DNA from 2 places in the Prevotella sp. E9-3 genome. Region 2 is predicted to be linked to the other one. Evidence: riboswitches for the same ligand, from Rfam matches in the RefSeq annotation. Region 2 holds a riboswitch; the other holds the start of a gene.

Region 1 (3,420 bases), 1.1 Mb from region 2:
CCAGTGCCAGTGAGTAGAGTTTGTTCTTCGGACTATCGCCGCGTGAGGGCAATACCACGGGCACCTGAGTGCCAGCCAGTACTGCGGCTGTCTCCACGCCGGGAATAAAGCAGGTGATAGTCTTGTAGAACACGTTGCCAGCCTGAATGTCGGGGAAGATAATGGCATCGGCTCTACCCTCAAGAGGCGAGTTGATACCTTTTTTATGAAGCGCTTCTGGCGAGAAGCAGGTTTTCAGATCGAGCGGACCGTCAACGATGCAGGGGCCGAATACTCCTGTAGCGGCCTTCTCTACCAGTTGGCGATATTCTACGGTGACGGGGAAATGCTTCTCGTTCACCTTTTCCGTACAGTTGATGAGGCCCACACGCGGTTCCTCAACACCCATCGAGCGCATCAGCTGTAACAGGTATTTCAACTGCTCTTCGCGCTGTTCGGCCGTGGGGTAGGGAATCACTGCCACATCGCTACAGAACACCAGCTTGTCGTAACTGGGAATCTGGGCGCAGGTAAGGTGGGTCAGCACACGTCCTTTAGGCAGAATGCCCGTCTCCTTGTTCAGTACGGCACGCAGCAGGTCGTCGGTGTTGAGGGCGCCTTTCATCAGCACGTCAACCTTTCCCTCGCGTGCAGCGGCTACGGCCTGTTGGGCTGCCACCAGCACATCATCGTTGTCGAATACAACGGCCTCGGCAAAACCGGTAGCCGAGGTGGCCTCTTCAACGGCCTTACGGGTTGACTCGTCGCGCGGACAGATGACTCCTATACGTTTCTTGCCACCTTTCGCAATAAGGCGGCCAATCATTTCATCAAGATTCTGAATGGTATCCATTGGTGTTGCGTTAGTATTCTATTACTATATAGTATTTAGTGTTCTGTTCGGCAAAGATACGAAATACTTACAGAATTTTGGCCATTATTTTTAAAATTTTGGCCAAAATTCGATAAATAATGGCCAAAATTTATTTTACTTTTTATTTTGCTATTACATAATTTATGCCTACTTTTGCAGCAATTATTCATGGTTTGACGGATGTTAATTAATAGGGAATGGGGTGAGAATCCCCGACTGTCCGGCAGCTGTGAGTCGTCTTTTTCACGGTGCAAGTAACGAAGTCACTGAGTTTTTTCGGGAAGACATTTGCATTGGGCGACAAAGTCAGAAGACCTGCCATGATACAAGAATCCTTACGCTTCTCCAGGGTTAGAGCGTATGGGAAAGAATTGAAACGAAAAGAAAACCGAAGAAGGAAATCGAAGCATGACCTATAGGCTGCTTTTGCTATTACTGTGTGCTGTTCCCTTTGTTGCGACCCGATCGCAGCAGTCAGATGCCGTACCAGTGAAGCATACGGTCAAACCTACCGTTCGTCGGCACATGGACTCGCTTCAGCATGTTGGCGAGGTGGTGGTGCTGTCGAAACTGACCTTCCGTGAGGTTATACCCTCTCAGCAACTCAAAGGAGAGGAACTGGAACGCCTTTCAGCCCTGTCGGTGGCCGATGCCATGCGCTATTTCTCGGGCGTGCAACTGAAAGACTATGGTGGCGTGGGCGGTGTGAAGACGGTCGATGTGCGCTCCATGGGTACCAACCATCTGGCAGTGAGCTATGACGGTATCGTGTTGGGCAATGCCCAGAATGGTCAGATAGACCTGGGGCAGTTCTCGCTCGATAATATCGAAGAGGTTACCCTCTACAACGGTCAGAAGAGTGCCATCTTTCAGGCTGCCAGCGATTTCGCTTCGGCCTCGTCGGTCTATATGCGCACCCGCATGCCTCGGTTCAAGGTGGGCGAACGCACCCATCTGAAGGTACGCGCAAAATACGGAGCCAGCGACCTGCTGCGTACCTCACTGCTATGGGAAGAGCGACTGTCCGATGACTTGAGCCTGAGCACCAATGCCGAGGTGATGACGGCCAGCGGAAAGTACAGGTTCCGCTATCGCCGGAAGAACCTGGATGGCACTACAGCCTGGGACACTACCGCCACACGACAGAACGGTGATATCCATGCCGAGCGACTGGAACTGAACCTGCACGGCATACTCGAACAGGGACAGTGGCAGGCGAAAGCCTATCTCTATAACTCCGCCCGAGGCATTCCTGGCGCTATCGTGAATAATGTGTGGAGTAGGGGTGAGCGGCAACAGGATCTGAACACTTTCTATCAGGCCTCGTGGCAAAAGTCGTTTGGCGAGAAGTTCAGCACCCGGTGGCTGGCCAAGTATGCCTTCTATCAGACTCACTACCAAAACCGTGACACCACGGTGCTGCCCGTTGACAATACCTATCGTCAGCAGGAACTGTACCTCTCGACGGCCAATGTGGTGGAACTGCTCCCGGGATGGAGCGCCTCAATGAGCTACGACCTGCGCTGGAACAAACTGAATGCAGATGCCTATAACTTTGCCTATCCAACGCGTTGGAACCATATACTGTCAGTGGCCACAGCCTTCGACTATCGTCAACTGAAGGTGCAGGCCTCCGTAGTGGGAAACTATATAATCGACAATACCTACCGAAACACATCGAAGAAGAAGGACAGCCAACTGACGCCCGCTCTGTTTGCCAACCTCTATCCTTTTAAGGGCAAGTGGCTGTCGTTACGGGCATACGTGAAGCAAAGTTTCCGTATGCCCACTTTCAATGACCTTTACTACACCGAGATAGGCAGTGCCAACCTGAAACCTGAACGGGCCACACAGTTTGACTTCGGTTTCTTGTTGAACAAGCACCTGAAGGCAACGGCTCTCTCTCTTCAGGCCGATTTTTATTATAATAAGGTGGAGGATAAGATTATTGCTTATCCTAAAGGACAGCAGTTCCGCTGGACCATGCTCAACCTGGGCGAGGTGGACATACGTGGCCTTGATGTGGTGGGATCGCTGTCGGGTACTGTTTTCCGCAACGTCACCACAACCGTCCGTGCGCAATATACTTACCAGAAGGCTATTGACATAACCAATCCGTCACGACCATTCTACCGTCATCAGATTCCCTACATCCCCCGGCATTCGGGCTCGCTCATCGTTGGGGTGGACTGGCAACGGCTGTCGCTGAACTACAGTTTCCTCTATACCGGCGAACGCTGGAACGCTCAGGTGAACAACGACTATAACTATATGCAACCGTGGTACACCAGCGACTTCTCAGCCTCGTATCGGTTCAAGTTGATGGGCTGTGAGATGAAGGCATTGGCTGAAGTGAACAACCTGCTGGACCAGCAGTATGACGTGATAGCTAACTATCCCATGCCGGGGAGAAACTTCAGTGTTGGGGTGGAGGTGAGGTTTTGAGAGGTGAGAGATGAGAGGTGAGAGATGAGAGGTGAGAATTGAGAGGTATGATTAGTTTTGTGAAATATAATTTTTTTGTGGGGCTTTGTTGCCTGTTTTTGCTTACTGCCTGTCGTACCGAT
Region 2 (3,420 bases):
ACCTTCCTTCTGAGTTTCATCAATTGCTTGTTCCATTTGCTGAGTCAGACGTTCAGTATGAAGTTGACGAGGATTGCTATTTCCTTCTGGCGTTGCCACATGGCTCATAATGGTCATCAGTTCACATTGAATGGCATGAATCAATTCACGAGCTGCCTCATCATCGCCCAATTGCGAACGGACTATTCCCAACTGCGCATTCAATTGGTCAATCTGTCCGTTGACTTCAATACGAAAATCGTCTTTTGCCACTCGCACGCCATTGCGAAGACCTGTTTCTCCCTTGTCGCCTGTTTTGGTATAGATTCGCTTCATAACTGGTACAAATGTGTGTAACTGGCCAATACATTTTTATATTTGAGCACAGGTGTCGGCACTTGGTTTCCCTTAGCGTCATACACCTGAACAATACTTTCTGGCACCTGTCCTAAGAATTGGGTATAGTGAAACTCATGACCTCTATACTCTTTTCCATCGAGAACAAACTGGCGATAACCTAATGAAAGTTTTCTGTCGGCTTTTCGTGCTGAAATGGTATAAGGAAGAACGCCACACATACAGTACTCTCCATTCTCCGGGTCTTCCCTTTCGTCAGTCACAATAGCTTTGCACAGATACATCATTCCGCCACATTCAGCAACAATCCGCCCTCCTTGTTCGGCATATTCCTTGACTGCCTTCCTGCAGCGTTCGTTCTTTTCCAAATCAGCCAAATGTTTTTCAGGATAGCCTCCTGGCAGGTAGAGTAAATCAATATTTTCGAAAGAAGGGACATCCTTTTCAGGGTCAAAGAAACTAACTTTCTCGAACCTATCCAAGGTCTCTTGATAAAGGAAAGAAAAACTCTCATTGTTCCTGGCTATCAATACAGAGTGTGTTTCATTAGAACGCTCGGAGTGTTTAGCCGAAACGCTCGGAGTGTTCAATTGAGATGCTGAGAGCGATAATAATCTTTTCCAGTCAATCTTTGAATCAAGGGTCTGAATCAAAGTCCTATCATCTGATTCTGTTGAGAAATCCAAACCTAAATAGCGCGAGCTCTGTTCAAAGGCTGCTGATTTGGGCAGATAGCCCAGACATTCAACGCCCAAATCGTCACACACCTGCTTAAGCATTTGGAAATGTCTTTCCGAACCTACCTTATTATATATAATACCGGCGAACCGAATATCTTTTTTAAAATTCAGAAAACCCGACAACAAGGCAGCCATGGAATAGGCTGCCGACTTAGCATCGACCACCAACACAACAGGTAAATTCAATAATCTGGCTATTTCATAGGAAGAACCTTTCTCCCGGTCATAGCCATCAAACAGTCCCATCATACCCTCTACCACACATACCTCAGCATCAGCTGCATAGTATTCAAAACACTCACACACATGTTGTGGCGTTGTCATAAAAGTGTCAAGATTTATGCTGGGCCTTCCACATACCGCTTGGTGGAATTTCGTGTCAATATAGTCCGGTCCACACTTGAATGGTTGGACCTTGAATCCCTTTTCGCTCAGCAAAGCCATCAGTCCTCTGACAATTGTTGTCTTGCCAGAACCACTTGTTGGAGCTGCTAAAAGGAATTGTGATTTCACTTTGCAAAAGTACAATTTATTTTCTAAAAAGATTGTTTATTTCCAAAATATTCATACCTTTGCAGCCGAAATGGCAATTAGGTGGCTGTAGTCGCCTAGTGTAAGGGAATCCGGTGAAAGCCCGGAGCTGTACCTGCAGCTGTAACCCCCTTTGAAAAGAATTTGTTAGTATAACGCCACTGGCTAAAAGCTGGGAAGGTATAACAGATTGGGGAAGCCAGAATACCTGCCTTTCAGAGAATTAGTACCCGTGTACAGGAATATACTCGAGGGAAAGCAAACTTGTTTTTATGATAAAAAAGATTGCGACGTTGGCCACCTTCTTGATGGCAGGTCTGACAGCGGAATCACAAACGGTGGAGAGAGAAGACTCACTCCATGAAGTGGTTGTAACAGGTACTGGTACCCAGCACTTGCTGAAGAATGCGCCTGTCCAGACAGAGGTCATCACTCAGAAGATGCTTCGACAGTATGGAGGAAAAAGTCTGGAGGATATTCTCTCTGGTCTTACTGCTTCGTTTGCTTTCAGCGAGGGCGATATGGGTAGTCAGATGCAATTGAATGGTCTTGGCAACAACTATATCCTGATACTCATCGACGGCAAGCGTATTCACGGCGATGTGGGAGGTGAGAACGACCTTGGCCTTATTGATCCACAGAATATTGAAAAGATTGAGATAGTAAAAGGTGCACAGAGTGCGCTTTATGGTAGTGACGCTATGGCTGGCGTTATCAATATTATTACCAAGAAGCATGCCCAAAAGGGACTATTCGTTGACAATAGCACCCGATATGGCTCGCACAACGACCTTCGCCAGCACAACACCTTAGCCTTCTCGCTCGGCCAGTTCTCTTCACAGACAAATTTTCAGATTCAACGAAATGACGGTTGGCAGAACACCAAAGAGGAATTTGCAGAAGCTACGGTGCTTACCGACAGCAAGAACAAGACTGTAAACAAATTCCACAACTGGCAACTCTCAGAACGCCTCACTTATCGGCCTACTCCCCATAGCGAATTATATGCAGAAGGAACTTACTACAAGAAGAACATCCTGCGTCCTCAGGATGGTACACATCCCAGTTGCGATGTCTATACTTACAACCTGCGCTATAACAATGCTTCGGCTGCTATCGGCAGTAAATGGCTATTAGGCAGCAATTCTTCTAAATCCGAGAACCATCATCAGAATACCATCACCCTTGATATTGACTGGAACAAACATGCTTACTACTACGATTACACCCAAAGAACTTACGAATATATCTTGTTGAAAGGCGAGGAATTTGGCAATCTTGACGGAGAATGGTATTCCGTTTTGATGAAACCAGGGCAAAGCAAACTACAGAGCGATCAACAGCGTGTGATGGGACTTTTAAAAGGAGTGTTCTACCTGCCTTATGGCAACACGCTGAATACAGGCATTGAATACCGTTATGACTATCTGAAGGCTCCCGATCGCACAGAAACGGGAACAGCCAGCGACCGTACATCGTCCTTTTATGTTCAGGACGAGTTCAACCTGATGGAATGGCTGAACATTACAGCCGGACTTCGTCTGGTTGACAATCGTAGTTTCGGATTGCGCCTCACGCCAAAGTTGAGTGCCATGTTATCTGCTGGCGATTTCCGTTTCCGCTTAGGATGGAGCCAAGGATTCAAAACGCCTACCGTGAAGGAATTGCACTATCGCTATCTGCATGTTATGGGCAGCAGCACCTTCTTCAATATCGGCAATACTCATCTTGATCCTCAAACCAGTAATTACTATTCTGCTAATATTGAATACCGTGGTCGGAAACTTACTGCTTCCGTCACCGGCTATCTGAA

The links. A riboswitch is a leader RNA that binds a small molecule or an ion and turns the genes downstream of it on or off. The one in region 2 is predicted to bind cobalamin.
Region 1: it holds a riboswitch for cobalamin, as region 2 does, so the genes downstream of both, L6475_RS00775 (TonB-dependent receptor) here and L6475_RS11140 (TonB-dependent siderophore receptor) in region 2, are expected to answer to the same signal.

The regions. Positions count from the first base shown of each region.
Region 1 is NZ_CP091786.1:205,101-208,520, forward strand. Features, by position in the region: gene L6475_RS00770 (phosphate acyltransferase) at 1-832, opposite strand, end outside; cobalamin riboswitch at 1,006-1,191, shown strand; gene L6475_RS00775 (TonB-dependent receptor) at 1,379-3,298, shown strand; gene L6475_RS00780 (YncE family protein) at 3,346-3,420, shown strand, end outside.
Region 2 is NZ_CP091786.1:2,845,606-2,849,025, forward strand. Features, by position in the region: gene L6475_RS11130 (cob(I)yrinic acid a,c-diamide adenosyltransferase) at 1-315, opposite strand, end outside; gene L6475_RS11135 (cobyrinate a,c-diamide synthase) at 312-1,589, opposite strand; cobalamin riboswitch at 1,652-1,838, shown strand; gene L6475_RS11140 (TonB-dependent siderophore receptor) at 1,880-3,420, shown strand, end outside.